Linked DNA regions of Aquibium oceanicum. The protein of the gene in region 2 interacts with the protein of the main gene of each other region in a pairwise test. Links are inferred from orthologs where the notes say so. Each region holds a gene or a part of one and is shown on either strand. Other genes may lie near its edges. The genes, in order: grpE and BSQ44_RS25360.

Region 1 (3,246 bases), on a different replicon or contig from region 2:
CATGGATCTGCAACTCGAAGGGTTCACTGCCCAGAACGTATTGGGAAGACTCATCCTGCGCCGGGCGCCTGATCGACCGGAAAGACGTCCTCACATGACGTTGAGCCCACTTCGAGAGGATATCGAGATCGAACTCGAACCTTGCTATGGTCTATTCGGACTGATCCGCGCACGGTCGGTCTCCATCAGCATCGAACCGGGCCGTCCAGGCGCGCAACAGGCGGTGGAAGAGACGCGGGAAATTTGAGAGCGGGGGGACCTTGGGTGCTCCAAGCGGCTCGAAGAAGAACAAAATGCAGGGTCCAACCAACCGTCTTCCACATGCCTGTTTCGACTGTCGTAGATCATGGAAGATACACCGGCAGGGCGCAGATATCTGTCCTCGCTGTGGCGTCACTCTCCACTACATGGGACGGTCATTCAGAGTGCCGAAGTCCTCTGATGGCGAACAGTGGGAAAAGCTGAGAGCGCTATGGTTTGCCGGCTTTCGCTTCTGGAGCTACCGGGACTATCCGCAAGCCGAACCCCTTCCCGAGCGGTTGCGCGATGTCGAGGACTTCGTCCGCCGCAATCCGGATCATCCTTTCCGCGTGAAGGGGTAGATGTCTGCATTGGTGCGGTGCGGTTTTCGGTGCTTCAAGAGCGATGTGAGCAGGCGTTCAGCGGCAACCCCCCTCACAAAACATCCTCCGGCTTTCTCCCCGGCCGGCTTCTGTACGTCGGGATGGTCCAGCCGAAGCGGATGGCGCCGCCGCGGACGGCCAGCGCCGACAGCGCGCCGACGACGGCGGCCAGTGGCATGGGGACGCCGAGGACGGCAAGCGCGGTGAAGGCGGCGGCGCCGGTCAGCGCGGCGGTGACGTAGATTTCGGGGCGCAGCAGCACCGAGGGCTCGGCGGCGAGCAGATCGCGCAGAATGCCGCCGAAGGTCGCGGTCATGACGCCGGTGACGATGGCGACGGTGGCCGAACCGGTGACGACGAGGCCCTTGTACGCGCCGTAGACGCAATAGGCGGCGAGCCCGACGGCGTCGAGCCACAGGAGCAGCCGGTAGCGGGATTCCAGGCGATGGGCGGTGAAGTAGACGCCGACCGCGACGGCGGCGCAGACGAGGATGTAGTCCTGGTTGACGGTCCAGAAGACCGGCACGTCGAGCACGAGGTCGCGCAGGGTCCCGCCGCCGATGCCGGTGGCAGCGGCGAGGAAGATGAACCCCAGAATGTCGAGCTGCTTGCGCGAGGCCGCCAGCGCGCCGGTCGCGGCGAAGACGGCGACGCCAGCATAATCGAAGAAGACGAGCGGGTTCATCGAGGCCTCCCCGCCGAGCAATAGCTCAAGGCGGGGAAAAGCACAAAGATCAGGCCTTGCCGTCCTGCTCGGCCGAAGCGGCTTCGCCCGCCGGCTCTTGCGCCTGGGCTGCAGCCTTCGGCCCGCCCTTGGCGACGCCGACCATGGCCGGCCGCAGCACGCGCTCGCCGATGACGTAGCCGGTCTGCACGACCTGCACGACCGTGTTGGCGGGCACGTCGGGATTGGGCACCTCGAACATGGCCTGGTGGAAGTTCGGATCGAACTTCTCGCCCTCGGGCGCGATCTTCTTGACGCCGTGACGCTCCAGCGCGGAGATCATGCTGCGCTCCGTCATCTCGACACCTTCGAGCAGCGCGGCAAAGCCGGCCTCGCCCTTCTCCTTCGCCTCGGCGGGGACCGCGTCGAGCGCGCGGCGCAGATTGTCGGAGACGGTCAGCATGTCGCGGGCGAAGTTCGCGATGGCGTAGTTGCGCGCGTCGTGCACGTCGCGCGCGGTGCGGCGGCGCAGGTTCTCCATCTCGGCGGCAAGGCGGAGCGCCTTGTCCTTCAGATCCTCGTTTTCCTTGGCAAGGCGCATGAAGGCTTCGAAATCGGCCTGGTTCTCGTTGTCCGGCGCGCCTTCGGGCTGCGCCGAGTCATCTGGCGCGTGCTCGGCATAGCCGCTCTTGGCGGCTTCCAGATCCGGCGCGCGGTCGTCTTTCGGATGGTCGCTCATCGCTTGATCCCGTATTCCTGCGAGTAACTTGAAAGTAGGCCCGATATCGAGGCTCGGACCCCAAAAATCAAGGGGCGGAGGCGATCCGCTCGCAGTCGTACTACCGGAGCATGCGCGAGATCATCTGGGCGGTGTAGTCGACCATGGGGACGATGCGGGCGTAGTTGAGGCGGGTGGGACCGATGACGCCCAGCGCGCCGATGACGCGGGAGTCCTTGTCGCGGTAGGGGGCGACCACGAGGGAGGAGCCGGAGAGCGAGAAGAGCTTGTTTTCCGAGCCGATGAAGATGCGCACGCCCGAGCCTTCCTCGGCCAGTTCCAGCAGCTGGATCAGGCCTTCCTTGGTCTCGAGGTCCTCGAACAGGTGCTTGAGCAGTTCGATGTCGGCCTGCGCGGTGACGTTTTCCAGGAGGTTGGCGCGGCCGCGCACGATGAGGCGTGCCGGCGAGGTGCCGCTTTCCGTGCCGGCCCACACGGCGAGGCCCTTTTCGACGAGGTCCTGCGACAGGGAATCCAGCGCGGCGCGTGTCTCTTCCCTCAGCCGCGCGATCTCGCTGCGCGCCTCGGCAAGCGTTCGGCCCCGGATGTGGGCGTTGAGGAAGTTCGAGGCCTCGTGGAGCTGCGAGGTGGTGACGCCGTCCGGCAGGTCGACCACGCGGTTTTCCACGTCGCCGGACTGCGAGACCAGGACGGCGAGCGCCTTGTTGGGCTCGAGCTGGATGAACTCGATGTGCTTCAGCGCCGCCTCGCTCTTGCCCGACAGCACCAGCCCGGCGCCACGCGACATGCCCGAAAGCATCTGGCTGGCCTCGGTCAGCATGTGCTCCAGCGAGGCACCGTTGCCCGACGCCTTGATCTGGGCGTCGATGACCCGGCGCTCGTCCTCCGACAGGTCGCCGATCTCCATGAAGGCATCGACGAAGAAGCGCAGGCCCTTCTGGGTCGGGAGGCGGCCGGCCGACACATGCGGCGAATAGATGAGGCCGAGATGCTCCAGGTCGCTCATCACGTTGCGCACCGTGGCGGGCGACAGCGACGAGGGCAGGAGGCGCGACAGGTTGCGAGAGCCGACCGGCTCTCCGTCGCGCAGGAAGGAATCGGCGATCAGGCGGAAGATCTCGCGCGAGCGGGTATCCAGCGACTGGAGGGTCGGATCCATGAGGGGTATCGTCATCGGCGGCGAACCTTTTGACAAAGGATATAATCCGCGCGGGCGGGAA
Region 2 (3,143 bases):
CCGAGAGAACCGTTTCTCCTGAGAGTGCCGACACGGGCGGTAGGTTTGCCGTCCGCTATGAACTGCTTGTGGGAGGCCGGACCCTCATCGTCTATGCGGTTCATCCGCAGACGCCGAGAAGTCCACGCATGTGGCGCGAGCGGTCGGCCTATCTGCGTGATCTTGCACAGGCGCTCAGGTCGGAACGGCACGACACCCCCGTTGTCGTCGCGGGAGACTGGAACACCGCCTCGTGGTCTCCCTTCTTCAAAAACCTGTTGTCCTCCACGGGTTACAGGACGACTGAATCCCGATGGTGGCCCCTGCCGACCCGATTCAGCATAAGGTTCGGATCGTGGACGCAGCTCGGGACACCAATCGATCGCATCGTGCTGTCGCCGGCGGTGGGATTGGACAGCTTGGCGATGGGGCCAAAATTTGGCTCAAATCACCTTCCAGTCATTGCGAGGCTCACACTTCCATAGGACAGGCCATCGATCCCAACTTCAGGTACGGTGAGCGGATGCATCAAGACGCGCGGATCGGAAGGCGAGCATGCGGCTAAGGCAGACAATCGCCGTTTTGCTTGCGGCATCGCTTGCCGGCGTTTTACCGGCTTTGGCAAAGGCGCCGACGGGAGTGTTCCTGTGGTTTCCAGAGCAAGGAGCAGTACCTTCCTCCGCGGACTGTGATGCGCTCGTGCGGCGCATCAGGCCGTCCCGTGAGAAGGCCGACGCATTGCTTTGGGGCCGAGTGCCGTTCGGTTCGGACATGGAATACTATCTGTTCCTGGATCAAAGGAGGATGGAGACGACCTATGCCGCGGAGGGCGACTACGATACAGGGACGGTCCGTTTCGGCCAGACCCGCGGGGACGAGACAGCCTTCGAGCTCATCCCGGATGACCATCCGACGGTGACGATTGCCGGGAATATAGTCGCGCCCGCGAGCAGCTCGGTCGTCAAGGTCATTCTGCGTAACGTTCCTTCATCCAACGGCGCCGCCGATCGGGTGACCTACTTCTGCCGGTTCGAGGACGACACAGAGGCGTGAGGGCGCCGGGATCAGGCCGTGGACGCAAGAAAGTCAAAGAGCAGTTTGACGTTCAGGGCAGCGATGGCAAAGGCGATGAAGAAGGCGACGGCGACCAGCGCACGGGGCGCCACCAGTTCACCCATCTTTTTCCGGTCGGCCGTGAACATCACCAATGGAAAGACGGCGAATGACAGCTGAAGGCTGAGGATCACCTGAGTCAAGATCAGGAGCTGGGCGGTGCCGCTCTCTCCGTACCAGATTGTGATCGCCGCGGCCGGGATGATGGCGATCGCCCGCGTGATGAGCCGGCGAAGCCAGGGTGGCAGCTTGATATCGAGGAATCCTTCCATGACGATCTGTCCCGCCAGGGTCGCCGTCACCGTCGAGTTTATGCCACAGCACAGGAGCGCGATTCCGAACAAGGTCGGCGCGATGGCCGCACCGAGCATCGGTGCCAGCAAGCTGTGGGCCTGGCCCAATTCGGCGATTTCCGTCCTCCCGGTCGTGTTGAACGTGGCGGCGGCAAGGATGAGGATCGACGCATTCACGCAGAGCGCAAACATCAGTGCGACCGTGGAGTCGATCGTGGCGAACTTCAGCGCTTCGCGCTTTTCCGGCAGGCTGTCGCCATAATTCCTCGTCTGGACGATCCCGCAGTGGAGATAGAGGTTATGCGGCATCACCGTCGCGCCGAGGATGCCGAGAGCGAGGTAGAGCAATTCAGGATTGGTGACGATCTCGGTGGTCGGGGCGAACCCGCGGATGACGTCGCCCCAGTTTGGATCCGCCAGAAGAATCTGAAGCACGAAGCAGACGGCAATTACGGCAAGCAGCGCGATCACCAGAGCTTCGACCCAGCGGAAGCCAAGCCTTTGCAGATAGAGAATGAGGAAAACGTCAAGCGCGGTGATCACGACGCCAATTTCCAGCGGGATGCCAAAGAGCAGGTTCAAGCCGATGGCCGTTCCGATGACCTCGGCGATGTCGGTCGCGATGATCGCGATCTCGGCCAGCACCCACAGGGTACGCGACACGAACTTTGGATACGCATCCTTGCAAGCCTGCGCCAGGTCCCTACCGGACGCGATGGCGAGCCGCGCGCAAAGGGATTGGAGGATGATCGCCATGATGTTTGAGATCAGGGCCACCACGAGCAGGGTGTATCCGAAGCGCGATCCGCCTGCGATCGACGTCGCCCAGTTGCCGGGGTCCATGTAGCCGACGGCGACGAGATAGCCTGGACCGATGAAGGCTGCGGCCCGGCGCCAGGACGAGTGCATGCCCTGCACGGGCACAGACCGGTGCACATCGGACATCGAAGGGGCACTCGACCTGCCCTTCCAGCCGTTGGCGACGTCCGACGTCGGATCGGCCATATTGATCTCATGTTTTGCAGTTGCGACTTATTTGCATTTAAAGTTAGGAAAGCGCTTTTTGCAAGAGGCGCTGGCTGACGTCGCGCCGCAATTCAGAAAACTTTCTGGGATCGTGCGAGAAGCCGACGTTTGGATTTTCGCAGAGGTCGCTACTAGTGTTCGCTCACGCACATGTCGTGGTTGGCGAGAGACCGCAGGACGTAGCAGTGTTTGATCTGGTCGTCGTGGTTGCGGGACGTCATGCGATCAAGCTCCTTCTCGAGAAGACGGAGCTTGGCGATCTTGTTGCGAACGGCCTGAAGCTGCCGGACGGCGATTTCATCGGCATCCACGCAAGGACGGTCGGGATGGGCGCTTAGTTTCAGGAGCTCCCTGATGGCCTCGATTGTGAACCCCAGATCCCGAGCATGCTTGATAAACGACAGGCGCTCTCGATCATGTGATTCATATCGCCGCTGGTTGCCTCCGGAGCGTTCGGCAGCAGCCATCAATCCCATCTGTTCATAGTACCGTATCGTAGGAATTTTGACGCCGGTTGCCCGCGACAGTTCTCCAATCGTCAGCATATGTTCCTCCAGTATCTATAGTTATTATGGCTTAGGATTTCTCCCTGCAAACGCGTTCAATTGCCGCATTGTCCGGCAGCATTGATCACAGGTTTGCCCAGATTGTGCTCAACCAAGGGGCAGGCACTGGATAGGGGACAATTGCTTGTGAATAGAGCACTTTTGACGGCGGCGCTGGCAATCTTCG

What was found.
Region 1: the proteins of BSQ44_RS25360 (region 2) and grpE interact in binary tests that used the Escherichia coli proteins (3 or more experiments, as listed by UniProt). The link is inferred for Aquibium oceanicum from one-to-one orthologs.

The regions. Positions count from the first base shown.
Region 1 is NZ_CP018171.1:1,130,552-1,133,797, forward strand. What follows is about bases 193-3,121. They hold grpE (nucleotide exchange factor GrpE), read right to left. Parts: upstream 2,027-3,121; coding sequence 1,358-2,026; downstream 193-1,357. Other genes in these bases: BSQ44_RS05650 (hypothetical protein), read left to right, coding at 193-247; BSQ44_RS26785 (hypothetical protein), read left to right, coding at 426-602; BSQ44_RS05655 (trimeric intracellular cation channel family protein), read right to left, coding at 676-1,308; hrcA (heat-inducible transcriptional repressor HrcA), read right to left, coding at 2,127-3,121. Also shown: more of BSQ44_RS05650, read left to right, coding at 1-192; more of hrcA, read right to left, coding at 3,122-3,200. UniProt on the Escherichia coli protein: Participates actively in the response to hyperosmotic and heat shock by preventing the aggregation of stress-denatured proteins, in association with DnaK and GrpE. It is the nucleotide exchange factor for DnaK and may function as a thermosensor.
Region 2 is NZ_CP018172.1:8,965-12,107, reverse strand. What follows is about bases 218-3,043. They hold BSQ44_RS25360 (Nramp family divalent metal transporter), read right to left. Parts: upstream 2,391-3,043; coding sequence 1,044-2,390; downstream 218-1,043. Other genes in these bases: BSQ44_RS25355 (MerR family transcriptional regulator), read right to left, coding at 2,543-2,956; BSQ44_RS25365 (hypothetical protein), read left to right, coding at 535-1,032; BSQ44_RS25370 (endonuclease/exonuclease/phosphatase family protein), read left to right, coding at 218-464. In the rest of the region: more of BSQ44_RS25370, read left to right, coding at 1-217; BSQ44_RS25350 (copper chaperone PCu(A)C), read left to right, coding at 3,119-3,143. UniProt on the Escherichia coli protein: H(+)-stimulated, divalent metal cation uptake system. Involved in manganese and iron uptake. Can also transport cadmium, cobalt, zinc and to a lesser extent nickel and copper. Involved in response to reactive oxygen.